DNA from 3 places in the Tsuneonella sp. HG222 genome. Region 1 is predicted to be linked to each of the others. Evidence: predicted binding sites of a transcription regulator. Region 1 holds the regulator's gene; each other region holds the start of a gene.

Region 1 (10,056 bases):
TGTGGGTCACGCCCATGTCGTGATCGTCGACCACCACCGCCAACATGTAGGTCGGCGTCCCGTCGGCGCGCAGCAGCACGTAGTCGTCGATCTCGGCGTTCTTGACCGCCACGCGGCCTTGGACCCGGTCCTCGATCACCGTCTCGCCCTCGTTGGGGGTTTTCAGGCGGATGACGTAGGGCGCGCCCTCCGGCGCCTCGGCCGGGTCGCGATCGCGCCAGCGGCCGTCATAGCGCAGCGGCAGCTTCCTTGCGCGCTGGTCCTCGCGCATCGCCTCGAGCTCTTCGGTCGTGGCGAAGCACTTGTAGGCATTGCCTGATGCGAGCAGCTGCGCGGCGACCTCGGCATGGCGCCCGGCGCGCTCGCTCTGGAAGACCGGCGGCTCGTCGTAGTCGAGGCCGAGCCAGTCGAGACCGTCGAGAATGGCGTCGATCGCCTGCTGGGTGGACCGCTTCCGGTCCGTGTCCTCGATCCGCAGCAAGGCCTTGCCGCCGTGGTGGCGCGCGAACAGCCAGTTGAACAAAGCAGTGCGTGCGCCGCCGATGTGCAGGAAACCGGTGGGCGAGGGCGCGAAGCGGGTAACAACCGTTTCGCTGCTGCCGCTTGCCATGCTTTCGACTTTCCCTATCCACTACAGATCGATGGCCACGCGCTTACCGCCGCTGATCCCGCTGGAAGTCGGGGAGCCGGGTGATGTTGCGTTGCAGCAGACGCCTTGGCGAAAGCGCGTGCGCTTGTCCAGCGTGCTCGATGCGGCGGATCAATTCCTGCAGCGCGCGGCCTTCGACCGCGGCCCGTGGCTGACGCTGGCGCTGGCGGCGGGCATTGCCGCTTGGTTCGTGCTGCCGGAACCGGCCTGGTGGGTCGGGGCGATCCTGGCGGCCTTGCTGGTCGCGGCGACGGCCGGGGCGCTGTGGCGCGGGGTCGAGGGGCGCAATCACCTGTTGCTGGCGGCGGTCTCGCTGGGGCTCGTCTTCGCCTTCGGCACCGGGCTCGTCTGGATGCGCTCGACCCTGATCGGGGCCGAACTGCTCCCGCGCCCGGTATCGGCGACGTTCGAGGGCCGGATCCTCGAGCGGATCGAACAGCCCGCGGAAGGCCGCACCCGGCTGGTGCTGGCGACCCGCGACGAGGAGGGCCGGGCGATCAAGGTGCGAGTCAACGTGCCCCTGGCCGAGGACGCGCCGGCGCTGCGCGAAGGCGCTGTGATCCGCTTTCGGGCGCGGCTGATGCCGCCCGCCTCGCCGATGTTGCCGGGCGGTTACGACTTTGCCCGCGCGGCCTGGTTCCAGGGCTTCGCGGCCACCGGCAGCGTGCAGGGCGGGGTGGAACTGGTCGAGCCGGCGCGCGGCGAGGCCTGGCTGGCCGCCACGCAGCGCCGGCTGGCCGATCACGTTCGCGGGCAACTAGGCGGATCGGCCGGTTCGATCGCCGCGGCCTTCGCCAGTGGCGACCGCGGGGCGATCGACCCGGCCGACGAGGAGGCGATGCGCGACGCGGGCCTGACGCACCTGCTGTCGATCAGCGGGGTGCATGTCAGCGCGGTCATCGCGGCGGTCTATTTCCTCGCCATTCGCCTGCTGGCGCTCTGGCCGTGGTTCGCGCTGAGGGTGCGGCTGCCGCTGGTCGCCGCCGGCGCGGGGGCGCTGGCGGGCGTCGGCTATACGCTTCTGACCGGCGCCGAGGTGCCCACGATCCGCAGCTGCGTGGGCGCGGTCTTGGTGCTGGGAGCGCTGGCGCTGGGGCGCGAGCCGCTGTCGATGCGTATGGTCGCGGTGGCGGCGGCCTTCGTCCTGCTGCTGTGGCCCGAGGCGATTGCCGGGCCGAGCTTCCAGATGAGCTTTGCCGCCGTGGTCGCCATCGTCGCGCTGCACGATGCGGGATGGGTCCGGCGCTTCCTCGCGCCGCGCGAGGGGAGGGCGCTGGGCCGGCTGTGGCGCGCGCTGGCGATGCTGCTCGTCACGGGGCTGGTCATCGAGCTGGCGCTGATGCCGATCGTGCTGTTCCATTTCCACCGCGCGGGCGTCTACGGCGCGTTCGCCAACGTCATCGCCATCCCTCTGACGACCTTCGTTTCGATGCCGCTCATCGCGCTGGCGCTGCTGCTCGACCTCGTCGGGGCCGGGTCGCCCGCGTGGTGGCTGGCGGGCCAGTCGCTCGACCTCTTGCTCGGCCTCGCTCACCTCGCCGCGGACCAGCCCGGCGCGGTCAGGCTGATGCCGCAGATGGGCTGGGGCACCTACGCCCTGTTCCTGGCCGGCGGCGCGTGGATGGCCCTGTGGCGGGGCAGGGTCCGGCTCTGGGGGCTGGGCCTGGCGGGCCTCGCCACCGTGCTGTTTGTCCTGACCCCGGAACCCGACGTGCTGATCGCCGGCGATGGGCGCCAGGTCGGGGTGGTGACCGCTGACGGGAGGCTGCTCTCCCTGCGCGACAGCAGAAGCGACTTCACGCGCGAAAACCTGATGGAACTGGCCGGCGTCGCGGCCGAGCCGATCCCGCTGGCCCAATGGCCCGACGCCGAGTGCACGCCCGACTTCTGCGTGCTGGGCATCGAGCGCGAGGGGCGGACCTGGCACCTGCTCCTGTCGCGCAGCCGCAATCTTATCGAAGAGCGCGCGCTGGCCGCGGCCTGCGAGCGGGCGGACATCGTCGTGGCCGACCGCTACCTGCCGCGCACCTGCCAGCCGCGCGCGCTGCGCGCCGACCGCCGGATGCTCGACGCCACCGGAGGCCTGTCGCTCGTGCTGGGACGCGACGGGATAGCGGTGGAGTCTGTCGCCGAAGGGCAGGGGCGCCACGGTTGGTGGCGCGGGCGACCGGCCGACTGACGAATCTGGCCAGCTAACCCTGGAGACAAGGGCAGACCCCGGAGCAGGACCGGACCGGGCGCGCCGCTCCGGCGCCGCCCGGCCTCGGTTTTCGCGACAGCCTAGTGGTAGCGGCGCAGCAGGCCGGCGAGCTTGCCCTGCACCTGGACCTCGTTCTCGGCATAGTACTGCGGATCGTAGGCGGCGTTGGCCGGATCGAGCCGGATCATCCCGTTTTCGTGGCGCAGGTACTTGAGCGTCGCTTCCTCGTCACGGACCAGGGCGACGACGATCTCGCCGTCGCGCGCCGAGTTCGTCTTGCGCACCAGCGCGTAGTCGCCGTCGAGGATGCCCGCCTCGATCATCGAATCGCCCGACACCTCGAGCGCGTAGTGCTCGCCCGCACCCAGCAGGGCAGCAGGCACGGGCAGGGTGCGATCGGTCTCGAGCGCTTCGAGCGGGACGCCCGCGGCGATCCGCCCGTGGAGCGGAATCTCGATGACATCGTTTGCGGCGGCCGGCGCAGCGCGCGGCGGCACGGTCACCCGAGCGACCGCATCGTTGGCGGCTGCCGCCGTGACGCGCGCGGGGGTGGCATTCTCGGGCTGGCGCAGCACTTCCAGCGCGCGAGCCCGGTTGGGCAGGCGGCGGATGAATCCGCGCTCCTCGAGCGCCGAGATCAGGCGGTGCACGCCCGACTTGCTCTTGAGATCGAGCGCCTCCTTCATCTCCTCGAACGAAGGCGAAATCCCGCTCTCTTCCAGCTTGCGCTGGATGTAGAGGAGCAGTTCGTGCTGCTTGGCGGTCAACATTCCGGCGCTCTCCGCAAAAACGTTCCAATTCGGGAACGAACGCGGAACAAGTAGGCAACCCGGATAACTCTTGTCAAGCGATACCGCCATTTTCGAGCCAATAGGCCGCCACGGTGTCGCCCGCCTCGGCAGCCGGCGCAAAAGCGGGCCGCCGGATCAGCGCGTCGGCGCGCGAAAGGGCGAGCAGGGCGCTGCTGTCGCGCTCCGAAATCGGGGCGAGCGCCCCATCCTCGAACCGCGCGCGAACGAACTCGGCCCGCTCGCCCACGGCGAACAGCGGCCGGGCCAGCGGGGCGCGGAACGCAGTGGGGAGCGGGTTCGCCGCCCCGCCGAGCGCGCGCAGCAGGGGCAGGGCGAAGAGGAACGCGGTCACGTAGCTCGACACCGGATTGCCGGGCAGGCCGATGATCCATTGCGGACCTTTGCGCGCCACCAGCAGCGGCTTGCCGGGACGGATCGCGACGCGCCAGAAGGCGATTTCGGCGCCCCATGCCTCCAGCGCCGGGCGCACCAGATCGTGATCGCCCACTGATGCGCCGCCGCTGGTCACGATGACTTCGGCGCCTCCCGCACGGTCGAGCGCGCCGAGCATCGCGTCCATCGTGTCGGGCACCGGCCCGAGCCGCGCGACCGAGGCGGCCCAGGGCGCCGCCATCGCCGCGAGCATCGCGCCGTTGCTGGCGGGTATCTGGTGGGGAGCACAGGCGGCCGGGTTGGCGACGAGCTCGTCTCCCGAATCGAGTACTGCTACCAGGGGCCGGCGATGGACTACCAGGTTTGCCTGCCCCGCCGCGAGGGCGAGGGCGAGGTGCGCCGGGCCGATCCGGACCCCCTTGTCGAGCAGCGTGTCACCGACGCGAAAATCGAATCCGGCACGGCGGATATGCCGCTCAGTGGGTCCGTCATCATTGGCGAGGATCAGACGGTCGCCTTCGCGCGCGGCGTTCTCCTGCAGCAGGACGGCACCGGCCCCCTGCGGCATCAGCGCTCCGGTGGAAATCCGCACGGCCTGCCCGGGCGAAAGCTCGCCGGCGAAGGGATGGCCAGCCGCGCTCTCGCCCACGACGGTCCAGGGGCCGGCACTGTCGTCGCCGCGCACGGCATAGCCGTCCATCGCCGACAGGTCGGCGGTGGGCTGGGTGCGGGCGGCGAGCAGTGGCTCAGCGAGATAGTGGCCGACGGTCTCGCCGGCCGCGAGTGCTTCGGCTGGCAGTGGCTCGACCCCCGCCAGCAGGCGCGCCTGCGCCTCGTCGAGCGGAAGGGGCGGCGTCATGTCGACGCGCGCCAGGTACCGCTCTTGCCGCCGGTCTTCTCGAGCAGGCGGACGCCCTCGATCGTCATGCCCTTCTCAATCGCCTTGGCCATGTCGTAGATTGTCAGGAGCGCGACGGAAACCGCTGACAAGGCTTCCATTTCCACCCCCGTCTTGCCGGTGAGCGACGCCGTGGCGCTGACCCGCACGGCATCGTGCTCGAAGGCGAAATCCACGCTCACCGCGTCGAGCGCGAGCGGGTGGCACAACGGAATGAGATCGCCGGTTTTCTTGGCGGCCATGATCCCGGCGATGCGCGCGGCGGCGAGCACGTCGCCCTTGGGTCCGCTCCCCTCGCGCACTGCCTGCAGGGTTTCGGGCGCCATGCGGATGCGGCCCTCGGCCGTGGCGCTGCGGGCGGTCTGCGCCTTGCCGCCGACGTCGACCATCCGGGCTGCGCCCGATTCGTCGAGATGGGTCAGCCGGCTCATCGTGCCCTCCGCAACAGGCTAGGATGACACGGAGTATACGACTGGATCGCTGCCGTTCGGACCCTGCTACGGCGAGGCCGAGCGGTGACAGGGGAAATGCCCGGGACGAGGATCCGATTCATGCCGAATCTCATGGCATATCGCGACCTTGTAGGACAGCGCCGCCTATGTCGGGCGCTTGTTGCTCCAGATCACCTGCCCGATCCCGCCCAGGGCCAGCAGCACGCCCCAGATGGTCCACGTGATGTCGCCGGCCATGAAGCTGTCGAGAAAGGCGATGTTGAGGCCCTGCAGGATCCAAACTCCGCCCAGCAAGACCATGACGCACCCCAGCAAGGTGCTGATCACCCGGAACGTCGTGTCGAGGAGCTTGCGCATCAGATTTCCCCCGTCAGCAGCAGCCTCGTTGCCGCCTCGACGTCGTCCTGCCGCATCAGGCTCTCGCCGACAAGGAAACAGCGCACGCCCGCCGCCGCAAGGCGCAGGCAGTCCTCGTGCGAGTTGATCCCGCTCTCACCCACCAGGAGCGTCCCCTCGGGCGCCAGCGGGGCGAGGCGCTCCGTCGTCGCCAGGTCGGTGCGGAAAGTGCGCAGGTCGCGGTTGTTGACGCCGATCAGCCGTGACCGCAACCGGGCCGCCCGCTCCATCTCCGCCTCGTCGTGGACCTCGACCAGCACGTCCATCCCGCGCTCGAGCGCGGCGGCCTCGATCTCCGCCATGGCGCCGTCGCTCAGCGCGGCGACGATGATCAGGATCGCATCGGCGCCGATCGCCCGCGCCTCGGCCACCTGCCAGGGGTCGATCATGAAGTCCTTGCGCAGCACGGGCAGCGGGCAGGCCGCCCGCGCATCCATCAGATAGTCCTCGTGCCCCTGGAAATAGGGCGCGTCGGTCAGCACCGAGAGGCAGGCGGCGCCCCCGCGGGTGTAGGCAACCGCGTGTTCGGCCGGGCGAAAATCGGCCCGGATCAAACCCTTGGAGGGGGAAGCTTTCTTGATCTCCGCGATGAGGCCGAAGCGTTCTGACGCCATCGCTTCGAGATTGGCCCGGAAGCCGCGCGGGGCCGTGGCGTCACGCGCGATCCGATCGAGGTCCTCCAGTGTCGCCAGCGCCTGGCGCGCCAGCACTTCCTCGCGCTTGGTGGCGCAGATTTCGGCGAGCTTGTCGGTCATCGCGCGGCCGCGATCCAGCAGTCGAGCAGCGCCTTGGCGAGGCCCTTGTCGAGCGCCTCGGCCGCTTCCTCGACGCCGTCTTTCCAGTCGGAGACCTCGCCCGCCACCATCAGCGCGCCGGCGGCATTGAACAGCACGGCATCGCGGTAGGGGCCGGGCGCGCCCATCAGCAGGGCGCGCAGGGCGGCGGCATTGTGCGCCGCGTCGCCGCCGCGGATCGCCTCGACCGGGGCGTGCGGCAGTCCGGCGGCGGCGGCATCGACCCTCCGCATCTCGAAATCGTGGCCCTGGACGTCGGCGAGCTCGTTGCCGCCATCGAGCGAGAGCTCGTCGAGCCCCTCGTCGCCCGAGACGATGAAGCTGCGCCCGGTGCCGAGCCGCGCCATCGCATCGGCATAGATCGGCACATAGGCCGGGCGCGCGATGCCGAGCAGCTGGCCGGTGACATGGGCCGGGTTGGACAGAGGGCCCATCAGGTTGAAGATCGTCCGCTTGCCCAGTTTCTGACGAATTGGCTGAATTCGTCGCATCGCGGGGTGATGATTTGCAGCGAAGAGGAAGCAGATGCCGACTTCGCGCAGCGTGGTTTCGGCGGTGCGCCCGGCGGCTTCCATGTCGAGACCCAGCGCCTCGAGCGTGTCGGCCGCGCCGGCCTTGCTGCTCGCCGCACGGTTGCCGTGCTTGGCTACCGGCACCCCGCAGGCCGCCACGACCAGGCTGACCGCGGTCGAGACGTTGAGCGTATGCTTGCCATCGCCGCCCGTGCCGCAGACGTCGATCGCGCCTTCGGGCGCCTCGATCGGGATTAATCGCGCGCGCAGGGCCCGCGCGGCTCCGGTGATCTCGCTGGCGGTCTCGCCGCGGTCGGACAGCTCGGAGAGGAAGCGGGCGATCTCCTCGTCCGAGGTCTCGCCGTCGAGCATCGCGGCGAACGCGGTCTCGGCTTCCTCTTCGGAGAGGTGCGGCTCGACCGGCGGCAGGCGCTTCATGCCGCCCGCACACCCTCGCGCCGGGCGTCGATGCCGCAGACGCGCAGGAAATTGGCCAGCAGGTCGTGGCCGTGTTCGGTGGCGATCGACTCGGGGTGGAACTGCACCCCGTGGATCGGCAGGTCCGCATGGCGGAAGCCCATGACCGCCGTGCCGTCGAGCCCCGGGGTCTCGCTGGTGGCGTTGACCAGCAGGCAGGCGGGAATGTCCTCGACGATCAGCGAGTGATAGCGGGTGGCGATGAAGGGGCTGGGCAGGCCGGCGAACACGCCCGACCCGTCATGGTCGACCGGGCTGGTCTTGCCGTGCATCAGTCCGCCGCGCACCACCCTGCCGCCGAAATGCTGGCCGATCGCCTGGTGCCCGAGGCAAACGCCCAGCAACGGCAAGGCCTTGTCGGCGCTTGCTGCCACGAGGTCGAGGCTGATGCCGGCTTCGTTCGGGGTGCACGGGCCGGGCGAGATGAGGATCCCCTTCGCCCCGCTCGAGACCGCCTGCCCGGCGGAAATCTCGTCGTTGCGCACCACCTCGACCCTGGCACCCAGTTCCATCAGGTAATGGACCAGGTTGAAGGTGAAGCTGTCGTAGTTGTCCACGACCAGGATGTCTGCGCCGGCGCTCATCGGCCGCCCCTAGCGAACTTGTCGGTCGCGCGCACCAGCCCATCGACGATGCCGGGTTCGCTCGCCGAGTGGCCGGCGTCGGGCACCATCCAGAGCTCGGAGCCAGGCCATTCCCGGTGCAGCGCCCAGGCCGAAGTCGGCGGAGTGCAGATGTCGTGCCGGCCCTGGACGATGATCGCCGGAATTTCGCGGACGCGGTCGAGGTTGGCGAGCAACTGGCCTTCTTCCAGCCAGAAGCGCTGCTGGAAGAAGCGCGCGCAGATACGGGCGAAGGGCAGCGCCTTGTGCGGGTCGGCATAGGCCTCGACCAGTTCGGGATTGGGCAGCAGCGTGGCGACGCTCCCCTCCCAGCGCGACATCTCGGACGCCGCGGCGAGGCGCGTGGCCTCGTCCTCGCTGAATAGCCGCCGGGCATAGGCGTCCAGCAGGTCGCCGCGCTCGTCGGCCGGGATGTGGCCGCTGAAGCGGGCCCACGCCTCGGGCATGACCTCGCTGGCGCCGTATTCGTAGAGCCAGCGGTTCTCCTTCGCCGTGGCGAGGAACACGCCGCGCAGGATGAGTTCGCTCACACGCGTAGGGTGAGCCTGCGCATATGCGAGGGCGAGCGTCGCGCCCCAGCTTCCGCCGAAGACCTGCCACGCGGCGTGCCCGCACATCTCGCGCAGCCGCTCGATATCGGCGACGATGCGCCAGGTGTCGTTGTGCTCGATTTCGGCGAAAGGCTTCGACTGACCGCAGCCGCGCTGGTCGAACAGCAGGACATCATAGCGCGCCGGGTCCCACTGCCGCCGATGGTCGGGCGACATGCCGCCGCCGGGCCCTCCGTGGAGGAACACCGCCGGTTTCGCGCCGGGCGCGCCGACGCGCTCGTAATAGAGCGAATGGCCTTCACCCACGTCGAGCCAGCCGCTTTCGTAGGGTTCGATGGCCGGATAGAGCCCGCGATAGCCGCTCATGGCTGGCGGCCCTTGTTCTCCACCACGATCAGCGGCCCGAGCGGCGCGCCATCATCGATCCGCTGACGAGCAGGGTCCCACAGGGCGGAGACGGTGCCGTCGAGGAACAGCGCGTTGGGAATCTCCAGCACGTCGCGGAAATAGCGGCCGAACTTGCCGAAGCTGATCGGCGCCTCGCTGATCACGAAATGCGCCCGGCCGCCGCCATCCACCCCCACGCCGTTGCGGATCTTGGTCGACTGACCGTCGGAGTCGAACGCCTCGTGCAACTCGCCGTCGATCACCAGCATCGGGCCGGATTGCGTGGCGAACTGCGGGCGGGTGAGAATGCGTTCGGAAAAGCTCTCGCTGTCGAGCACCTGCCACTGGTCGCCGGTGCCGAAGAAGACGCCGTTGGGCTTGAGGTGGAAATTGCCCGGCCCTTCGGTCTGGTTGAGCACCGTCAGCCGCCTGCCCGAGGAAACATAGTAGCCGACCGGTTCGCCGTCCTCGTCGAACATTCCGCCGTTCATGGCGAACGCCACGACCGGCGCGTCGCCCGGGCGATCCTCGGCAAAGGCCTTGAGGCTGCGATAGGGCGGGCCGCCGTCGGGACCCAGGACCATGCGGATCTGGTGGCGCCGCGGGTCGGCGACGCAATGGGTCAGCGGGCTTTCCTCGAACATGACCGGCTCGCAGGCTTCCTGACCGGTCGTGACGTTGATGACCAGGTTGTCTTCTTCTTCAGGCTGCTGGGAGCAGGCGCCGAGGGCCAGCAGGGCGGCCAGGCTGAGGGACAGGGTGGGGAGGAGCCGCTTCATTGCCCGAACCCCGGTTCGCTGGCGATCCGCGACGCCTCGCGCGCGGCGGCGATCAGCGCGCCGGCCTTGGCTTCGCATTCGCGTTGTTCGTAGGCCGGGTCGCTGTCGGCGACGATCCCGGCGCCGGCCTGCACGTGCATCAGCCCGTCCTTCA
Region 2 (10,056 bases), 460 kb from region 1:
CAGACGCGGGGGGAACGATACCCGGCACCGCCGGCGATGCGGCCTTCACCATTCGCCGCGCCGTGCCTTCCGCCATACCCGTGGTTATCGCCGTTCCCCATGCGGGCCGCAATTATCCGCAATGGCTGCTCGACCGGATGCGCGAGCCGCATGCTGCCGGGTTGCGGCTGGAAGACCGCTATGTCGATCTCCTGGGAGAGCAGGTCGCTGCCGCAACGGGCGCGGGGTTGATCGTTGCGGAAGCTCCTCGCGCAATGATCGACCTCAATCGCGCGCCGGACGACATGGACTGGGATATGCTGGCAGAAGGTCGCCCGGAGGCGGCGATCCTGCGGACCGGCCGGCGGGCGCGGGGCGGGCTGGGCCTGGTGCCGCGGCGCCTTCCGGGCATGGGAGAAATCTGGCGCGGCAGGATGAGCCAGGACGATCTCGAATCGCGCATCGCCGGGGTACACGCACCGTATCATGCCGCCTTGGCGCTCGAACTGGCCGATGTGCGCAAGCGCTGGGGCTGCGCGCTGCTGATCGATCTGCATTCGATGCCTCCGCTCTCGGCGCGGCGCGGGACGGCGGCGGCGGAATTCGTGCTGGGCGACAGGTTCGGCAGTTCGTGCGCCGGTGCCCTGTGCGCGGCAACCTTCGACCATTTCGGAACCGAAGGGCGGCGCACTGCGCACAACCGGCCCTATGCGGGCGGGTATGTGCTCGACCGCCATTGCGCCCCGTCGCGCGGCATCCACGGGTTCCAGCTCGAGGTGTGCCGTTCGGCCTATCTCGACGCCGGCCTGCGCGAGCCGGCTGCTTCGCTGCAGAGCGTCGGTGATCTCATTTCGGGGCTGGTGCGGAGGCTGGCGGACGAGATGGCCGCGCTCGCCCGCCCGATCGCCCTGGCGGCCGAGTAGCCCATAAAAAACCACCTCGTGCAAAAAACACGAGGTGGCCAAGGTTCAGGGAGGAGGCGCACCGAAGTGCACCTATCCAAGCGGGCCATGAGGGAAGCGCCGCCCGGACAAGATCGATTTAAGCAAACGGGCCCGCCTCTTCAAGAGGCGAGCCCGTCGCAATTTGTCGCGATTTCGGCTCAGGCCGACGCTTCGACGGCCTCGGTATTGGCGTTGCCGACCGGCGCGCTGGGCTTCCAGCCCTGCTCGACCTGGCGCGCGAAGACGTTCCGCATGTTGTCGAGCGAGAACAGGTGCGCGTAGATCAGCGGGAGCATCCCGTTCTTGTTCCAGGTGCGCAGGACGTCGCCCTTCATGTCCTGCAGCTTCTCCTGATTAACCATCAGGAAGCCGCGGTAGACGTAGGGGGTGTCGGGCTCTTCATTGCGCTGAATGGCGACTTCGCCTTCCATCAGCAGGTCATGCTTCTTGAGCTCTTCGATGAAGGCCTGCGTGCGCTGGCCGGCTTCCTCGAACGACTGGCAGAACTGCAGCACGCCCTTGGTATGCTCGGTCGGCTGGTCGCCATCGAACAGGGCCTCGCCCTCGTCGCCTTCGCCAATCAGCCCGCTCGAAGGATCGAAGCACAGGGTCATGTCCTGCGAGTCGGCGTTCATCCGTGCGAGGAGATAGGGATAGCGGCGGACGTAGGCCGGCACGTAGAACGGGCCCTTCGCGGCGCCGTCTTCTTCGAAAAAGGTGTTCACGCCTTCGTTCAGCGCCAGCAGCGCCAGCGGGACGGGGCTGTCGCCCGACGAGAAGACGATCGGGAAGTCCCGCATGGCCTGCACGAACTCGTCCGACGTCAGCGGAACGGCGTGCTGCTTGGCCACCCAGCCGGCACGGTCGGTCGAACGGGCGCGGAAGTTGGAGTGATCCCGGCTGTTGAGCGGGGTGAGGTCCTTGTAGAACATCGGCAATTGGGCTTGCGGCGCGCTGGCCATCTTACTCTCCGAATTTCAAATGGTTGCGGTGGTCCAGACGTTGGTGCCCGGCACGCGTGAAGCGCGCGCTTTAGTGGCTTGAGGCTTCCGGCGCAAGCGGCACGAGTTTTCCGGGGTTGAGGATCCCGAGGGGATCGAGCGCCTGCTTGACCGATCGCATCATCGCCAGGTGGACCGGGTCGCCGAGCCTGCCGAGCTCGTCGCGCTTCAACTGGCCGATGCCGTGTTCGGCGCTGATCGACCCGTGCCATTCCGTCACCATTTCGTGGATCTGGGCGCTGATGGCCTTGCCGTCCCCGGTCATCCATTCGAGCGGTTCGGCGCCGCGCGGCGCGATGACGTGGAAATGGACGTTGCCATCGCCCAGGTGCCCAAACGCGAGCGCCTCGGTGCCCGGCCAGGCCGCTTCGATCGTTGGCCCCGCAAACTCGACAAAGTCGGGCATGCGGTCGACCGGCACCGATATGTCGTGCTGCACGGCAGGGCCCTTTTCCCGCTCGGCCGGGGCGATCGAATCGCGCAGCAGCCAGAAGGCGTTGGCCTGGGTTTCGTTCGCCGCGATCACGGCATCCTGGAGCAGCCCGCGCTCGAACGCCGTTTCGAGCATCCGTTCCGCCATGGGGCCGAGCGCTTCGGCTCCTTCGGCGCTTTCGGCGACGATTTCGATGAGGGCGTGCCACGTGTGATGGCCTGCGAGGGGGGGGCGAGCCCCGGAAAGATGCTTCACCACATCGTCCAGGGTCTGCTGGGCCAGGACTTCGAACCCTTCGAGCGCATCGCCAGCCGCTGCCTGGCAGTGAAGCAGGAGTGTGCGCGCCGCGTGAAGTGAGGTCACGCCGGCCCAGATCACCCGCCGGTCGGTCAACGCGGGCATCAGCCGCAGCGTGGCGGCGGTGACGATTCCCAGGGTTCCTTCCGATCCGATCAGCAATTGCTTCAGGTCGAAGCCTCGATTGTCCTTCTTCAACGGGACCAGCGCGTCGAACACCGAACCGTCGGCCAGTACGGCTTCGAGACCCAGAACCTGTGCCCGCATCGAACCATGCCGCAGCACCTGCGTGCCCCCGGCGTTGGTCGAAACAAGGCCGCCCACGGTGGCAGAGCCCTTGCCGCCTAATGTCAGGGGAAACCTCAGCCCCTTGTCCTCGGCGCAGTCGTGCAAAGTCTGCAGGATCACCCCGGCCTCGCAGATCGCTTCGCGCGCCGCGGGATCGATCTTGCGGACGGCATTCATGCGCCGCAGCGAAAGCACCACGGCATCGCCGCTTTCGTCGGGCGTGGCGCCCCCGCACATGCCGCTGTTGCCGCCTTGGGGAACGATGGGCACGCGGTGTTCGGCACAAAGCCTGACGAGGTCCGCAACCTGGGCAGTGGAATCCGGTGAGGCGAGCGCAATCGCCTTTCCGGTGTATCGACCGCGCCAGTCGGTCAGCCAGGGGGTCACGAGTTCGGCGTCTGTCGTCAGCCCGCGTGGGCCGAGCAATTCGCTCGCTCGGGACAGGAAGTCAGCGTGTCGGCTCATGCCGGTGCTTTGCCAGCGGTGCCATGGTTTGCAAAATGCAAACTGCGGATTAAGCGGGCATTCAAGCGCATGGCTTATGGAGCTCACAGCGGCGGCGTGGCTGCTCGCAAACCGAAAGCCCGATGGACAGCCTGACCGCCCTCATTCTCTCGCTAGCTCTGCTTGGCATCGCGCCGTCAGCAACCGATGGCGAGACCGCGCGCAATGCGCGTGAGCCCGAGCAGGCCCCCGCCATGAGCATGCAGCGGATGCCGGGCGCCTTCGTCACGATGGAAAGCTTCACGGTCCCCCTGGTGCAGGGCCAGGTGCGCATCGAGCAGCGGGTCATCATCCGCATCGCGCCGAGTTCGCCCGCGGTGCGCGAGGAGATGCTCGCCCGCCTGCCGCGGCGCGACATCGCGACCCAGTTTCACGAGGTGAAGGACGACAGGTGCATGCCATTGTCCTCGATTGCCGGGGTCGCGCCGGTGCAGCCCAACCGGCTGCTCCTGTTCATGCGCGACCGCCGCATCCTGAGCGCCTCGCTCGACCGGGCGTGCGACGCTCAGGCGTTCTACTCCGGCTTCTATGTCGAGCGCAGCGAAGACGGCATGATGTGCGCCGGGCGCGACATGCTCAAGTCGCGGGCCGGCGCGAGTTGCGAGGTCGCGCAGTTCAACCGCCTGGTGGCGGTGCGCGATTGAAGCGCCTCATCGGCCACCTTTCCTTGACTTTTCGCCCCCTGAGCGCATAGGCCGCGCCCTTCGGCGCAGGGCGGAACGCCGGACAATCCCATGTACTGGACATTATGACGATGAAATTCGCCGATCTCGGCCTGTCTGACGAGCTGCTGCAAGCTGTTGAAGCTGCCGGCTACACCGAGCCGACGCCCATCCAGGCGCAGGCCATTCCCCAGGTCCAGATGATGAAGGACCTTATCGCCATCGCGCAGACGGGCACCGGCAAAACCGCCAGCTTCGTCCTGCCGATGATCGACATCCTCGCCCACGGCCGCCGCCGGGCGCGCATGCCGCGCTCGCTGATCCTCGAGCCGACGCGCGAGCTCGCGGTCCAGGTAGCCGAGAATTTCGAGAAGTACGGCGTCAACCACAACCTCTCGATGGCGCTGCTCATCGGCGGCGTGCAGATGGGCGACCAGGTCAAGGCTCTGGACGAAGGCGTCGACGTGTTGATCGCCACGCCGGGCCGCCTGATGGACCTGTTCGGTCGGGGCAAGATCCTGCTCACCGGGTGCGACCTTCTGGTGATCGACGAAGCCGATCGGATGCTCGACATGGGGTTCATCCCCGACATCGAATTCATCTGCGAGAAGCTCCCGGCCAACCGCCAGACGCTGCTTTTCAGCGCGACGATGCCGCCGCCGATCAAGAAGCTGGCCGACAAGTTCCTCACCAATCCCAAGTCGATCGAGGTCGCGCGGCCCGCGACGGCCAACATCAACATCGCCCAGCACAAGGTCGCCACCAGCAGCCGCGGGAAGGGCGATACCCTGCGGCACCTGCTGCAGAACGACGATGTCTCGACCGCGATCATCTTCGCCAACCGGAAGACGACCGTGCGCGAGGTCAACAAGACCCTGCAACGCTTCGGCTTCCGCTCGACCGAAATCCACGGGGACATGGATCAGGCGAGCCGGATCAAGGAACTCGACCGGTTCAAAGGCGGAGACGTGAACATCCTCGTCGCCAGCGACGTCGCTGCGCGCGGGCTCGACGTGAAGGGCGTAAGCCACGTCTTCAACTACGACACTCCCTGGCATCCCGACGACTACATCCACCGGATCGGCCGCACGGGCCGCGCCGGGGCCAAGGGCCGCGCGTTCACTCTGGTCACGCCCGAAGATGCCGAGGCGATCTCTAACGTGGAGAAGCTGACCGGGCTTTCGATCCCGATATACGAGATGGGCGGCGAGGCGCGCGAGCCAAAGCAGGAGCGCCGTGAGAGGCCTAAGCGCGAGTCCCGCACCGACGAGCCGCGCGAAGCGAAACGCGCCCCTCGCGAGGAAGAGCGCGAATCCCGCGAGGAAGTGCGCGCACCGCGCGAAGACAAGCGCGAACCGCGCCGCGAGAAGCGCGAACGTTCGTCCGAACCCAAGGCCGGCCCGCGGCCTGCCCGCCCGCCTGAGCCGCGCCGCAGCGATCCGGCTGACGACGATCAGTCCGCGCCCGGCGAATGGAACGGTCCGGTCCCCGGCTTCCTGTCGAACACCGCGCTCTGATTTAACCCGGCGTTAGCCATCCCCGCCTAGGCTGGCGGGATGGCCGGCCTGCTTTCCTCCACTCTGGCAGTCGCGACCGCGCTGGTTCCGGCGTTGGTCGTTTTCGCCTTGGTGTCGTTTCTCACCAAGCGGGCGGGGGCGCTGACAGCGCTGCGGGCCGCGTGGCGCGAAAGCACGACCAACCTCGCGCTGGTCGCAATCAATTCGATCCTGCTTGTGGGGCTGATCGCGCTGGCAACCGACGGCTTTCATGACCAGTTCCGGCTGTTCCCGCAGTTGGCCGACTTCTGGCAGCGCACGCCCGAACTCCTACTGCTGCTGCTCGCGCTGCTGATCGACGAGTTTGTCGTCTACTGGCGCCACCGCGCCGAGCATCATCCGCTGCTCTGGCCGATCCACGCCACGCACCATTCGGACGAGGCGATGACGTGGCTCACGCTGTTCCGCAAACATCCGCTGAGCCACCTGTTCGGCAATCTCGTCGATGTCATCCCGCTGATCCTGCTCGGTTTCCCGGCCTGGGCCGTCGCTGCCTCGGCAGTGATCCGCACCTGGTGGGGCTATTTCATACATGCCGATCTGCCGTGGACATTGGGCGTGTTTGGCAAGGTCCTCATCTCGCCCGCAGCGCATCGGCTGCACCACATCGACGACGAGCGGCTGATGGGTCAGAACTTCGGCGGCCTCTTCTCCATCTGGGACCGCCTGTTCGGCACTTTCGACGATGCGAGCGCGCACCTGCGCTGCAAGACCGGCATCGCCGGCGGCTCGCGCCCTACGCTGGGTGAACTGGCGCGCCCGCTGGAAGCGGCCGCCGGGCGCCTGAGCAGGGGAACGATCAGGCCGGCTTGACGAAGCTGTCGATCACCCGCTTGGTTCCGGCCTGCTCGAACTCGATCTCGAGCTTGTTGCCTTCCTGGTCAATGACCACGCCGTAGCCGAACTTCTCGTGAAACACGCGCGCGCCGATGGCGATGTCGGCGCGGGGCTTGGCCGCGAAGCTGGCTGCACTGCGCCCGGGCTCGGCCAGCCGCTTGGGGGTCGCATCGTAGCCGGTCGCCAGCGCACGCTGCCAGCCGGGGCCGCGGGTCAGGGTGCGGGCGGGCTGCTGCCGCGCGACATTGGCGAAGGGGTCCTCCTGCTCGGTCCAGTTGGCCCGCCACAGGCTTGCGCCGCCGGTCATCGTCGTTTCGCTGTCGACGTGGTCGGCCGGCAATTCGCCAACGAAGCGGCTCGGTATCGAGCTGGTCCACTGGCCGTAGATGCGCCGGTTTGCCGCATGGAGGATCGTGCAGCGCCGCCGCGCGCGGGTAATCGCGACATAGGCCAGCCTGCGCTCCTCCTCGAGCGAGGCGAGTCCCCCTTCGTCGAGCGAGCGCTGGCTGGGAAACACGCCTTCCTCCCAGCCGGGCAGGAAGACATTGTCGAACTCCAGGCCCTTGGCGGCGTGGATGGTCATGATGGTGACCTTCTCCTCGTCGTCGTTGGCGTCGTTGTCCATCACCAGGCTGACGTGCTCGAGGAAATCGCCCAGCGTGTCGTATTCCTCCATCGCGCGGGCCAGCTCGGCTAGGTTATCCGCCCGGCCGGCACTCTCTGCGGTGCGATCGGCCTTGAGCATCGCGTCGTAACCGGATTCGGCCAGCACGGTGCGCAGCAGTTCGCCCGGCGCGGTCGTCTCCGCCAGCTCGCGCCAGCGCAGGAACTGGCCCATGAGCGCGGCGATGGTGCCGCGGGCCCGGGGGGCCAGCTCGTCGCTGTCGGCCAGTTGCAGCGAGGCGGCGGCCAGCGGCATGCCGGTGGCGCGGGCATGGCGGTGCATGGTCTCCAGCGTCTTGGCGCCAAGGCCGCGCTTGGGCTGGTTGTAGATCCGTTCGAACGCCAGATCGTCCTGCGGCTGGGCGATCACGCGCAGATAGGCGAGGGCATCGCGGATCTCCGCCCGTTCATAGAACCGGAAGCCGCCGACGATGCGATAGTTGAGGCCGATCTGGATGAACCGATCTTCGAACTCGCGCGTCTGGTACTGCGCGCGCACCAGGATGGCGACCTGTTCCAGCGACGCGCCTTCGCGCTCGATCCGCTCGATCTCCTCGCCCACCCGGCGCGCCTCTTCAGGCCCGTCCCACACACCGATGACGCGGACCTTGTCGCCACCGTTGCGTTCGGTCCACAGCGTCTTGCCAAGGCGTTCGGAGTTGGATGCGATCAGGCCCGAGGCGGCTGCAAGGATCGGCGGCGTCGAGCGATAGTTCTGTTCCAGGCGGATGACCTTGGCGCCGGGAAAATCCTTCTCGAAGCGCAGGATGTTGGCCACTTCCGCCCCGCGCCAGGAATAGATCGACTGGTCGTCGTCACCCACAACGCAGATGTTCTTGCGCTCCTGCGCCAGCAACCGCAGCCACAGATACTGAACGGCGTTGGTGTCCTGGTACTCGTCGACAAGCACGTACTTGAAGCGCTGCTGGTACATCGACAGCACGTCACGCTCGCGCTTCAGGATGTTGAGCATGTGCAGCAGCAAGTCGCCGAAGTCGCAGGCGTTCAGGCTCTTGAGGCGCTGCTGGTAGAGACCGTACATCTGTTGGCCCTTGCCGTTGGCATAGGCCTCGTTCTCGACCGCATCGAGATCTTCGGGATTGAGTCCGCGATTCTTCCAGCGGTCGATCAGGCCCGCCAGCTGCCGCGCAGGCCAGCGCTTTTCGTCGAGATCGCTCTCCGAAATAAGCTGCTTCAGGAGCCGGATCTGATCGTCGGTATCGATGATCGTGTAGTTGCTTTGCAGACCCACCAGTTCGGCGTGTCTGCGCAACATCCTGGCGCAAATTGAATGGAATGTGCCAAGCCACGGCATCCCTTCCACCGCGTCGCCGATCAGGTCGCCCACACGGTGGCGCATTTCGCGCGCCGCCTTGTTGGTGAAGGTGACGCACAGGATCTCGCTCGGCCAGGCGCGTCGGCTGCGGATCAGGTGGGCCAGGCGCGCCGTGAGGGCGGCGGTTTTCCCCGTACCAGCGCCGGCCAGCATCAGCACCGGCCCTTCGGTGGTCAGCACGGCTTCGCGTTGGGGCTCATTGAGCCCGGCAACCCAGGACGGTGCCTCGCTCGCCGTGGTCGGCAGGGTATCGCTGGAAACGTCGGTCACCCGTGAACAGCTAGGGAACACGCGCTGCGTGCGCAACCCCGGCACCCCGCCGGGCCCGGAACCTGAAGGCGGGAAGCGCCGTTCTCAGGCCCGACAGGAGATATCGAGTTTGGAGATTGTCATGCGTAACTTCCTCTTTGCCGGCGCCGCCGCCATTGCGCTGGCTGCCGTTCCCGCCATCGGTCAGGAGACCGCACCCGTGGCTCAGGCTGCAGCCCCCGGCAGCTACACGATGAGCACGGACCAGCAGACCATGTACGATGGCTGGCCTGCCGAGCAGCAGACCATCTATCTCGACTGGAGCCCGGAATATCAGACCTACTTCTGGACCCTCACCCCGGCCCAGCAGCGCGGTTACTGGGCGCTGACGGACGAGCAGCGCACTCAGGTCTACGAAATGACCCCTGAACAGCGCACGGTTGCCTGGCGGGCGATCGAAGCGCAGCTTGCCGGGGCGACCCCGGCCACTCCGGCGGGTCAGGCCAACCCCCCGGGAACCGGCGTGCCGACCACGGGCGTTCCGGCCCCGCAGTCAGCCTCGCAGGACGTGCGCCCCGCCATGCCGGCCGATCCGGCCTACCAGGGTGGTCCGTACAAGGGCGCGCTGACCCCGCCGCCCGCCACGGCCATGAACAAGGACTATCCGGTCTGCACCGCGAAGATGCAGGACAACTGCCAGAACTCAGGCGAAGGCGGCGCCCCGGGCCGCTCGCGCGCGCTGAGCTACTGGCCGGGCAAGCCTGCCAGCGAATCGTAAGCACAGCGGTTCGTCACCGATGGGGCCGGTCCGCAAGGATCGGCCCCTTTCGTTTGCAAGACTGAAGGATGTACCGGGCAGCTCAGACAGCCGGCAGCCGTAGCAAACTGAGCTTCGCGGAACCCACGTTGCGTTCGCTCTCAATCTCGAGCGACTTGGCGGCAGCAGGCTCGTCCGCCGCCGTTTCCAGACAGACCCAGGTCCCCGCGCCGATCCAGCCGAGCCGCGCGAGTTTGTCGATCGCCACGTTTCCCGCCCCGCTGCGATAGGGCGGATCGAGCAGGATGAGGTCGTAAGCGCGCGTCGGCGGACCGAGCGAAAGAACCGAGCCGGCGATCACATCGCATTGCTGCTGCGCGCGCAGGGCTGCGATGTTGGCGCGCAGGGCCCGGATCGCGGCGGCGTCCTGTTCGACGAACAAGCACGTGGCAGCGCCGCGCGACAGCGCCTCGAGGCCGAGCGCGCCGGATCCCGCGAACAGGTCCGCAACCGCCAGCCCTTCGAAGCTGCCGAGGCGGCTGGCCAGCAT
Region 3 (10,056 bases), 520 kb from region 1:
AGCGGAGGAGTTTCGAGTTGAAGATTATCAAATTGTGAATGGATGCCAGACTACGAATATTCTTTTTGAGAATCGTGATAACTTAGACGATGTTTACGTGCCATTTCGCCTCATCGGCTCGACCGACGACACGTTTATTTCGTCTATTATCGTTGGCACCAATAGCCAGAATCAAATTAAAGAAGAGCAGTTTTTGGCATTGCTTCCTTTTATGAAAAATCTAGAGGAGTACGCACAGTCGATTGATCAGCATCTTCAAGTTTTCATTGAACGTCGCGAGAATCAGTATCAACGCGAAGCTCTTGAGAGAGCTCGCATAATGCCGCTCGCGGTACTTATGAAGGCTGTCTCCGCCACATTGCTTGGTCAACCCAACAGATCAGCGCGTGATTACAAAAGGATTTTCAAGGAAAATTCCAACATTATTTTCAAGGAGAATGATGACGTTCGGCTTTATCATGCCATTGCCTATCTCTATTATCGACTCGAATTTTTGTGGCGCAATCAGCGCATAGACAATGCTCTAAAGATTTTTCGTTATTATATTCTCTGGGGCGTCTGGCAATTGGCGGTCGGAGGAGCAACTTTAGTTAAAAACCCAAAGCCGCGGGATGTGGCCAATGCTGCCAAGGCGGTCATCGATCTAGCGAGCGACGAAGCTAAATTCAAACGAGCAGTGAAGCAGATTGGTCGGATCCTTGAGGAACAATCAAAGCAACTCAGTCAGGAGAATCGGGAACGGCTACGCGACGCCATCCGATCGGACACTTTCTTTGCCTCTGTGAAGGCAGCCCTTGTCAGTTAATATATCAAAGACACGACAACTCTAAGGAAAGCGGGATTGCGGTAATCATTCTACCGCTTCATTCACTTGCTCGCGAGCTACGCCCGCCTTACCCAACATCGGCGCCAGATACTGCCCGGTAAAGCTCCGCACATTTCCCGCCACCGCCTCCGGCGTACCCTCCGCGACAATCTCCCCACCCCGCACGCCGCCTTCCGGCCCGAGGTCGACGATCCAGTCCGCCGTCTTAATCACGTCGAGGTTGTGCTCGATCACCACGACCGAGTTGCCCTGGTCGACCAGCCGCTGGAGCACTTCGAGCAGCTTGCGGACGTCCTCGAAGTGCAGGCCGGTGGTCGGTTCGTCGAGGATGTAGAGCGTCTGCCCGGTGCTGCGGCGGCTGAGTTCCTTGGCGAGTTTCACCCGCTGCGCCTCGCCGCCCGAGAGCGTGGTGGCCTGCTGGCCGACCTTGACGTAGCCCAGGCCGACCTCGTTCAGCATGTGCATCTTGTCGCGGATCGGAGGGACGGCCTTGAAGAATTCCTCCGCGTCCTCGATCGTCATGTCGAGCACGTCGGCGATGCTGAGGCCCTTGAACTTCACCTCCAGCGTCTCGCGGTTGTAGCGCCGGCCGTGGCATTCCTCGCACGTCACGTAGACGTCGGGCAGGAAGTGCATCTCGATCTTGATCAACCCGTCGCCCTGGCACGCCTCGCACCGGCCGCCCTTGACGTTGAAGCTGAAGCGCCCGGGCTTGTAGCCGCGCGCCTGGCTTTCGGGCAGGCCGGCGAACCAGTCGCGGATCTGGGTGAAGGCGCCGGTGTAGGTCGCCGGGTTGGAGCGCGGGGTGCGGCCGATCGGCGACTGGTCGATCTCGATCACCTTGTCGCAGAACTCCAGCCCCGTGACCTTGTCGTGCGCCCCTGCGATGACCCGCGCGCCGTTGAGCGTGCGGGCGGCGGAGGCATAGAGCGTGTCGATCGTGAAGCTGGACTTGCCGCTGCCCGACACGCCGGTCACGCAGGTGAAGGTGCCCAGCGGGATCGCCGCGGTGACGTTGCGCAGGTTGTTGGCCCGCGCGCCGTGGACGGTCAGCTTGTGGCCGTTGCCCTTGCGGCGCTTCTTGGGGATTTCGATCGAGCGCGTGCCGTTGAGATAGGCGGCGGTGAGCGACTTCTTGCTCTTGAGCACCTGCTTGAGCGTGCCTTCGGCCACCACCTCGCCCCCGTGCACCCCGGCGCCGGGGCCGAGATCGACCACGTGGTCCGCGGCGCGGATGGCGTCCTCGTCGTGCTCGACCACGATGACCGTGTTGCCAAGGTCGCGCAGGCGCTTGAGGGTTTCGAGCAGCCGGTCGTTGTCGCGCTGGTGCAGGCCGATGCTCGGCTCGTCGAGCACGTAGAGCACGCCCGACAGCCCGCTGCCGATCTGGCTGGCGAGGCGGATGCGCTGGCTTTCCCCGCCGCTCAGCGTGCCGCTGGTCCGGTCGAGGTTGAGGTAGTCGAGCCCGACGTTGTCGAGGAAGCCCAGCCGCTCGTTGATTTCCTTGAGGATCGCGCGGGCGATCTGCTGCTGGGTTTCGGTCAGGTGGTCGGGCAGCGCGAGGAACCAGTCCTTCGCCGCGTTGACCGCCATCTGGGTGGGAGTGGCGATGTCGGTGCCGGCGATCTTCACCGCCAGCGCCTTTTCATTGAGGCGCTTGCCGTGGCACACCTCGCACGGCTGCGCGGTCTGGAACTTGCCCAGCTCCTCGCGCATCCACGCGCTGTCGGTCTGCAGCATGCGGCGGTTGAGGTTGCCGATCACCCCCTCGAACGCCTTGCGCACCGTGTATTCCTTGCGCCCGTCCTTGAAGGTGAGCGGGATCGCCCTGCCCTTCGTGCCGTGCAGGATCACGTCGCGGATCTCCTGGTCGAAGTCGGCCCAAGGCGTCGTCAGGTCGAACTCGTATTCCTTCGCCAGGCTGGCGAGGACCTGCATGTAATAGGGCGACGGCGGGTTGGACTTGGCCCACGGCACCACCGCCCCCTGCTTGAGGGTGAGCGCCTCGTTCGGCACCACGAGCTGGGGATCGAACAGCAGCTTCTCGCCCAGCCCGTCGCATGCCGCGCAGGCGCCCTGCGGGGCGTTGAAGCTGAACAGTCGCGGCTCGACCTCCTCGATCGTGAAGCCGGAGACCGGGCAGGCGAACTTTTCGGAAAAGACGATGCGGTTGGCCGGGATGCCCGCACCCTTGAGCTGGCCCCCGCTCTCCACCTCGCCCTCGCGCCCGGGAACCACGCCGTCGGCCAGGTCGACATAGGCCAGCCCCTCGGCCAGCTTGAGCGCCTGCTCGAAGCTGTCGGCCAGCCGGGTCTCGATACCCTCGCGCACGGCGAGCCGGTCGACCACCACCTCGATGTCGTGCTTGTACTTCTTGTCGAGCGCGGGCGCCTCGCCGATCTCGTAGATCTCGCCGTCGATCCGCACGCGGGTGAAGCCGGCCTTCTGCCACTCGGCCAGTTCCTTGCGGTACTCGCCCTTGCGCCCGCGCACGGCCGGCGCGAGCAGGAACAGCCGCGTCCCCTCTGGCAGCGCCATGACCCGGTCGACCATGTTGGACACGGTCTGCGCCTCGATCGGCAGGCCGGTGGCGGGCGAATAGGGCACGCCTACGCGCGCCCACAGCAGGCGCATGTAGTCGTAGATCTCGGTGACCGTCGCCACGGTCGAGCGCGGGTTGCGGCTGGTGGTCTTCTGCTCGATCGAGATCGCGGGGCTGAGCCCGTCGATATGCTCGACATCGGGCTTCTGCATCATCTCGAGGAACTGGCGCGCATAGGCCGACAGGCTCTCGACATAGCGCCGTTGCCCCTCGGCATAGATCGTGTCGAACGCCAGCGAGGACTTCCCCGAGCCGCTGAGCCCGGTGATCACGATCAGCGCATCGCGCGGCAGGTCGATGTCGATGCCCTTGAGATTATGCTCGCGGGCGCCGCGGACGGAGATTTGCGTGAGGGCCATAGGGTGGCGATGTTCCGTAAATGTTCGCGATGGTCAAGGGGGTGCGGAGGGCGGCCCACAGGTGTTGGGGCGATGTGGGGGATGCGCCGTGAATTGCAACACGGGGCGACTCCGTTGCTCTGCTCACGTCCCGTCGCTTTGGGGTGGCACCTGCGCGCCTGCCGTGCCAGACATGCCTTTCGATTAGAACGAGACTCCGCCGGACACTGCTCCGGGTCGCACGAGGGAGCTTGCTATGGCTGATTACGTGAACCCTACCACTAGCGTAGACGGGACTTCGGCGGACGACACTTTCACTTTTAACCAACCACTTCACCCCAAAATCCCGTGGGACCGCAAGTGGTCAAGGGTGGGGCGGGAACCGACAAACTGATCTTGAATCCTGGCACGCCAGGGCAGATCGTTGCGACCTACTTGGACGGATCGATTTTTGGAGATTTTTACTCGTCTTCTGCACATCTTGCGTATTACGAATTTGAATCGGTTGAATTCCTAGGCTCGGCCCAGACCGATAGTGTTTCCTTCCGCATTCTAGGCAATCCACTGACGCTCAATACCCGGTTCGATGGAGGCGCCGGGAACGACCGAATGAGCTTCAATTTCGATTCCACGAGCCGCGACATCGTCTTCGACGCGACTTCGGGCACCGTCACGACCGCTTTTGGAACCTTCACTAATTTCGAGAGCTACGTCGTTTTTACAGGTGGTGGCCGCGACACGATCAGGACCGGTGACGGCGATGATCATGTAAATTCAAGCAACAGTTTCGACACCGCCGCGGGCATCGACACGGTTTCGACCGGGGGCGGCAATGACGTCGTCATGACCTTTTCTGCCGGTTCGTATGATGGGGGCACGGGCTACGATACCGTCGCTGCCAGTTTTGCTTATGTGGGCGGAGCCATCAACACCGCGAACCTAAGTTTCAATGTTGGTGAGACGATTACTGTTTCCAACAGCACCAGCATGGTCAATTTCGAGAATGTCGGGCTTGAGGGCGGGTCCGGCGACGACACCTTCATGCTGACGCGATTGGGAACAGTTGCTTTGCGTGGCGGGGAGGGGCGGGATTCGCTCACGATTGCCGTTCCAGCGTCCGATGCTTTTAGCGCGCAGCTAACGGCAAACGGAAGCGGATCGATGGAAGGAACTCTTGGCGATATCCGGTTCACCTCGTTTGAGACACTTTCGTTGACTGGGTCGGCCGGGGATGATCGCGTGGCGTTCTTCGGCGTCGTCGCGGCTGCCGACCTGGTTATCGACGGTGCTGGTGGCACCGACACTCTTAACCTGCGGGTTCCTACCAATTTTACGGACAGCGTGACTGTGTCTGTGTCGGGCTCTACGCTCAACAGCCCATTTGGCAGCTTCAGCAATTTCGCGAATTACGAAATCGAGACAGGAACTGGTGCCGACTCAATCACCACCGGCGCCGGGAACGACATCGTCATCCCGAGCTATGTGTTCAATCGTGGGGGGCCCGACACTGTCGACACCGGGGCGGGAGATGACAAGGTTATCGCGTTTGACCCTGGGACCTTCGATGGCGGTAGTGGCACCGACACATTCATCGGCGAGTTCGGCGGGATAACCGGTTCGTCCACCTTCACTCCACTGACGTTCACGCTCGATAAGAACATTGCGATTTCAAATGGAACTACCATTGTCAATTTTGAAAATGGACAGCTCATTTCCAGCGCGGGCGACGATCGCTTCATAGTCAAAACCGACATGGAGTTCGGGCTGAATGGGCGCGGTGGGACCGACCGGCTGACGGTCATGGTCGACACCGGCGGTTCTCAGACCTTCATTGTCGAAGGTAACTCGGCGGGGGGACTGGCCGGCACAGCCAACTCAATCACCTTTGCGTTCATGGAAGTGGTCGATTTCACCGGGAGCGCGCTGGACGACAATTTCGAGATCTCATGGACTTACGGCCCCGATCAGGTTCGATTCGATGGCGCGGAAGGAAACGATTTCCTGAAAGCCGATCTCAGCAGCTTTGCTGACGCCAATCTATTCGAAGTGGGGGCTGACGGCACGATCACCAACAATCGCGGAAGCTTCATCTCGTTCGAGCGGTTCGAACTATTCGGCGGCGCGCGCGACGACCGCTTCGTGACCGGTGATGGGAACGATAGGTTGTGGGGCGGAGCAGGCAGTGATTATTTGTCGGGAGGTGCGGGGGACGATTGGCTGACCGGCGACGCGGGCGTCGACACGCTCATTGGCGGACTCGGCGACGACCGGTACTATGTCTACGGCACGGAAGACATCATTGTCGAAAATGCTGGCGAAGGCTTTGACACCGTGTTCACGACGGTATCGTTTACGCTTTCACCAAGCGTCTCGCTCGAAGGCATGGCCTCGATCTCTGGTGCCGACCTGACATTGACCGGCAACGAACTCGACAACACGATAACCGGTGGCAGCGGCTCGGACACGCTTGTCGGCGGGCTCGGCGCAGATGCGCTCGATGGTGGCGACGGCACCGACACTGCCAGTTATGCCAACGACGGTGCGGCCGTCTTTGTAAATCTCACTCTGGGCAAAGGGTACACCAACTCGGCTTTCGGTGACACGTATGCCAATGTCGAAAACGTCATCGGTTCCTCCGCCAACGACTTCATCATCGGCGACACGGAAGTAAACAGGCTCGACGGCGGCGACGGCAACGACGTGCTGCTTGGCGCATTCGGGGCCGACCAACTCATCGGCGGGGGCGGAAGCGACTGGGCGAGTTACGAGGAGAATTCCGGCACCGTCTTCGTCAACCTGACGCTCGGCCGGGGATACAACAACGGGGCCGAGGGCGACACGCTGGAAGGCATCGAGAACCTCGTCGGCGGGTTGTTCGACGATTTCTTCATCGGTGACGCCAATGCCAACCGCCTGAACGGGGCGATGGGGGCCGATACGCTGCTGGGCGCGGGCGGTGCGGACGTGTTCATGTTCACCTATGCCCCCGGGACGACGAGCAGCTACGGCAAGCCCAACGTCGACCTGATCCTCGACTTCAAGAGCGGCGAGGACAAGATCGAGCTGTCCTCGGCGGCGTTCACCGGTCTGGCCGCGGGCGCCCTGCCTGCATCGGCCTTTGTCGCCGGCACGGCGGCGGCGGATGCCGACGACCGGATCATCTACGACCAGGCGACGGGCCGGCTGTTCTTCGATGCGGATGGCAACGGGGCGGGTGCGGCGGTGCTGTTCGCGACCCTGGGCGAAAGCAGCCATCCGGCCATCGCGGCGACGGACTTCGCGGTGGTCTGACCTTCGGGCGCTACGGGCGCAGTTCCGCGCTCAGCCCCGCTTATTCAGCCGCGGGCAAACTCGCCCGCGGCAGATCGATCGGTGTGCCGAGGGACCGGCATTCGGGAGGGTTCGCGAAACGATGATCATCAGGCTCATGGCTGGCGCGCTGGCGCTGGCGGTTTCGGCCGTTCCGGGCGCGGCATGGGCCGACGATCCCTCCGATCCTTCGATGCGAAGCAAGGCTGCGCGCGAGCGCGACGCGGCGATCATCCGCAAGCTCAACGAAGACCAGCTGGCCTACGTGCGCAAGCGCGACGCGGAGTATGCCCGGCAGTGGCAGGCCCAGCGCGACGCGCCGCGGCAGAACGCCCGAGCGCAGGAGGAGTATCGCCGGCAGATGGCCGAATGGCGCCGCGCCGTCGCGCTGTGCCAGAGCGGCCGGCACGAGTACTGCGCGCGCTAGCCGAGAGCCGATTCCAGCGCGGCCTCCTCGCTGCCGAGGGCGCCCTTCATCTCGAGCAGCGACTGGTGCATCGCGGCGATGTTGGTGCCCACGTCCACCAGCGCCCGCTGGGTCTTGCCCAGCAGGTTCATTGCCTTGTCGAGCTCGTTTTCCAGCTTCGCGACATCGCGCGCCAGCCGGGCCTTCTCCGTCGAACCGGGTTGTCTCATCCGTGCCTCCTGCCGCTCCGCAATAGCGGGCGACGATCGATTTCCTCTCCCTCTCCTCGCTCCGCCGCCCGACCAGGGTCCGGGACATTGCGCAGGGGGGAGTTGCTGCCCCGTTAAGCACGACGGCGGGTTGCAGAAGCGTGTGGCAAGAAGGTCAAGACGGGGTTTAAACCGCCCTGTTTGCCCTGTTGCGCAGGCCCGTCGGGCGGTAAGTACTGGGCACCATGCGCCTGTTCGTCGCCCTTAGCCTGCCCGCACCCTTGCGCGAACGGCTGCTCGCGCTGATGGACGGGGTCGCCGGCGCGCGCTGGCAGGACGACGCGCAACTGCACATCACCCTCGCCTTCCTGGGCGACGTGCCGGACGAGCGGATCGACGACCTGTCGGTTGCGCTCGCAGGTGTGCGAAGCGCTCCGTTTCCGCTGGCGATCCGCGGCGTCGGCCACTTCGAACGCAAGGGACGGCCGACCGCCCTGTGGGCCGGGGTCGAGCCGTCCGATGCGCTGACCGCGCTCCATGCGCGCGTCGTCGCGGCATGCCGCCGGGCCGGCGCGCCGCCTGATGCCAAGGCTTTCAAGCCGCACGTCACGCTCGCGCGGCTGCCCGGCGGCGCCGGCCCGGTCGGGCCCTGGATTGCGGCGCACGGCCTGCTCGCGGTCGGACCGTGGGAGGCGGACCGGTTTGCGCTCTATGCGAGCCACCTGCGCCCCGGGGGCTCGGTCTACGAACCTCTGCTGGACTTCAAGCTCAGTCCGTAAACGCGCTCCGGCCCGTGCGTCGGACCGGACGAGCCGTGGACCTTGGCCGGGTGTTCGCCGTTGATCGGGTGACGGGGCGGCAATCGGGCATTGCCGGCCATGCGCCCGGTTCCGTCCGCCTGTTTCCCCCCAACGACCCGCTCACGTCAACAGGAGCCCCGCAATGACTCCACCCGAAATGCCCGATTCCGTCCGCAATCCCCGGCAGCGGCGGCGCGGCCGCGACCGCGTGAAGGGCCTGATCAAACGGCTGCAGGACAGGTCGAGGGCCCGCAAGGGAATGCTCGGCCGCCGGATGCGGCGGCGCAAGGCAGCCCTCGCCCTGTCGGCGGGCGTAATGGGCTTCAACACCGGCGCGGCCTTCCCGGAAAACGGCCAGCCGGCCTTCTCCGTCGCGATCGACCAGCGGCTGCCCGCGGCCCTACTGCGCGTAAGCGGTTCGCTCAAGCGTGCGATGATCGAGGAGGAGGGCGTGCGCTATACCGTTTACCGCGATGTCGCCGGTCATCCGACCGTGGGCGTGGGCCATCTCGTCACGCCGGCGGATGGCCTGGCGGTCGGTGACCGGATCAGCCCCGGGCGGGTGCTGGACTTCCTGGAGCAGGACCTGCAGATCGCCGAAGCCGGGGTCGCTCGCCTGGTCGGCAAGCTGCCGCTCTATCAGTACGAATTCGATGCGCTGGTCGATCTTGTCTTCAACGTCGGCGAGGGCAATGTGTCGGCCCAGAACAGCCCGCGGCTCAACGCCGCGATCGACAGCGGCGATTACTATGCGATGGCGGAAGAACTCGGCTACACCTTTGCCGGCGACGCGGTTGCGGCTGGGCTGGTCCACCGCAGCGAGCGCCGCGAGAACATTTTCACCCTGGCCAGCTATGATAACACCCGCCCGGGCGCGCCGGAGTTCCCCTCCGGTTCGATCTGACCCGGCATGGCGCCTGGCGACGGTGCTGCTGCTCGCCGGGTGCCAGCCGCCGGCGGGCGATGCGCCCTCCCCCGCACCCTCTCAGATAATCCTTCCCGTCGCGGGCGGAGCCGAAGGCTGTCTGAAACCGGTCTGGCAGGCGCAGACCACGCAGGATCGCGCATTCGATCTGGCGCACGACGATGCAGAGGGTGGCTCGATCTCTTGCGCCACTGGCACCAGCGCCAGCCGGTTCGTGGAGGCGCTGGCCACGCTGCGCGCAGCCGCGGCGAGCGGCGACAGGACGCAGCTTTCGGACGCGATCGCGCAGCCGCTGCTGTTCATCGATGTCGACGGCAACCGCCGCGAACTGGGCCGCGACGCGTTGAGCCCCGCCGTGCTTGGGGACGTGTTCGACCGGAGCACGCTGGACCTGCTGGCGCGCCTGGAGCTCGGCGATCTCACCGTCGTCGCCGGACAGGGCGCGTTCGTGGAACTCGGCGGGATCTGGCTGGTGGCCGACCGCATGGGCGGCCGCCCGCGCATCGCCACCGTAAACCATCAGGCGCTGGCCGAGGCCGCCGCAGCCGCTGCGCGCAAGGCGGGCGACGGGCGGGCCATTCCCACGCAAGGCGAGCGGCCCTGACGAAAGGATAGCCCAACCCCGCACGGCCGCCCGGCCG

Evidence for each region. Region 1 encodes LexA, which represses DNA repair genes until DNA is damaged. Its sites were predicted from a motif close to GTTCCNCNCTTGTTCT; they were not measured.
Region 2: ACWPMZ_RS09155 (ATP-dependent helicase) is a predicted target of LexA. The motif match lies at 8,774-8,789, and genes of this name have one in related genera.
Region 3: uvrA (excinuclease ABC subunit UvrA) is a predicted target of LexA. The motif match lies at 3,799-3,814, and genes of this name have one in related genera.

What each region holds. Positions count from the first base shown of each region.
Region 1 covers NZ_JBSOQZ010000001.1:1,331,762-1,341,817, forward strand. Annotated here, with positions in the region: gene gltX (glutamate--tRNA ligase) at 1-610, opposite strand, end outside; gene ACWPMZ_RS06715 (ComEC/Rec2 family competence protein) at 729-2,828, shown strand; gene lexA (transcriptional repressor LexA) at 2,930-3,619, opposite strand; gene ACWPMZ_RS06725 (molybdopterin molybdotransferase MoeA) at 3,693-4,892, opposite strand; gene moaC (cyclic pyranopterin monophosphate synthase MoaC) at 4,889-5,362, opposite strand; gene ACWPMZ_RS06735 (hypothetical protein) at 5,528-5,740, opposite strand; gene trpC (indole-3-glycerol phosphate synthase TrpC) at 5,740-6,534, opposite strand; gene trpD (anthranilate phosphoribosyltransferase) at 6,531-7,523, opposite strand; gene ACWPMZ_RS06750 (anthranilate synthase component II) at 7,520-8,146, opposite strand; gene pip (prolyl aminopeptidase) at 8,143-9,102, opposite strand; gene ACWPMZ_RS06760 (phosphodiester glycosidase family protein) at 9,099-9,902, opposite strand; gene ACWPMZ_RS06765 (anthranilate synthase component I family protein) at 9,899-10,056, opposite strand, start outside.
Region 2 covers NZ_JBSOQZ010000001.1:1,790,860-1,800,915, reverse strand. Annotated here, with positions in the region: gene ACWPMZ_RS09185 (N-formylglutamate amidohydrolase) at 1-902, shown strand, start outside; gene ACWPMZ_RS09180 (SapC family protein) at 1,082-1,885, opposite strand; gene ACWPMZ_RS09175 (FAD-binding oxidoreductase) at 1,956-3,407, opposite strand; gene ACWPMZ_RS09170 (hypothetical protein) at 3,530-4,090, shown strand; gene ACWPMZ_RS09165 (DEAD/DEAH box helicase) at 4,201-5,625, shown strand; gene ACWPMZ_RS09160 (sterol desaturase family protein) at 5,665-6,477, shown strand; gene ACWPMZ_RS09155 (ATP-dependent helicase) at 6,464-8,770, opposite strand; gene ACWPMZ_RS09150 (hypothetical protein) at 8,892-9,527, shown strand; gene rsmD (16S rRNA (guanine(966)-N(2))-methyltransferase RsmD) at 9,610-10,056, opposite strand, start outside.
Region 3 covers NZ_JBSOQZ010000001.1:1,850,168-1,860,223, forward strand. Annotated here, with positions in the region: gene ACWPMZ_RS09415 (AIPR family protein) at 1-805, shown strand, start outside; gene uvrA (excinuclease ABC subunit UvrA) at 851-3,787, opposite strand; gene ACWPMZ_RS09425 (beta strand repeat-containing protein) at 4,127-7,057, shown strand; gene ACWPMZ_RS09430 (hypothetical protein) at 7,179-7,502, shown strand; gene ACWPMZ_RS09435 (hypothetical protein) at 7,499-7,711, opposite strand; gene thpR (RNA 2',3'-cyclic phosphodiesterase) at 7,936-8,469, shown strand; gene ACWPMZ_RS09445 (lysozyme) at 8,633-9,394, shown strand; gene ACWPMZ_RS09450 (hypothetical protein) at 9,417-10,019, shown strand.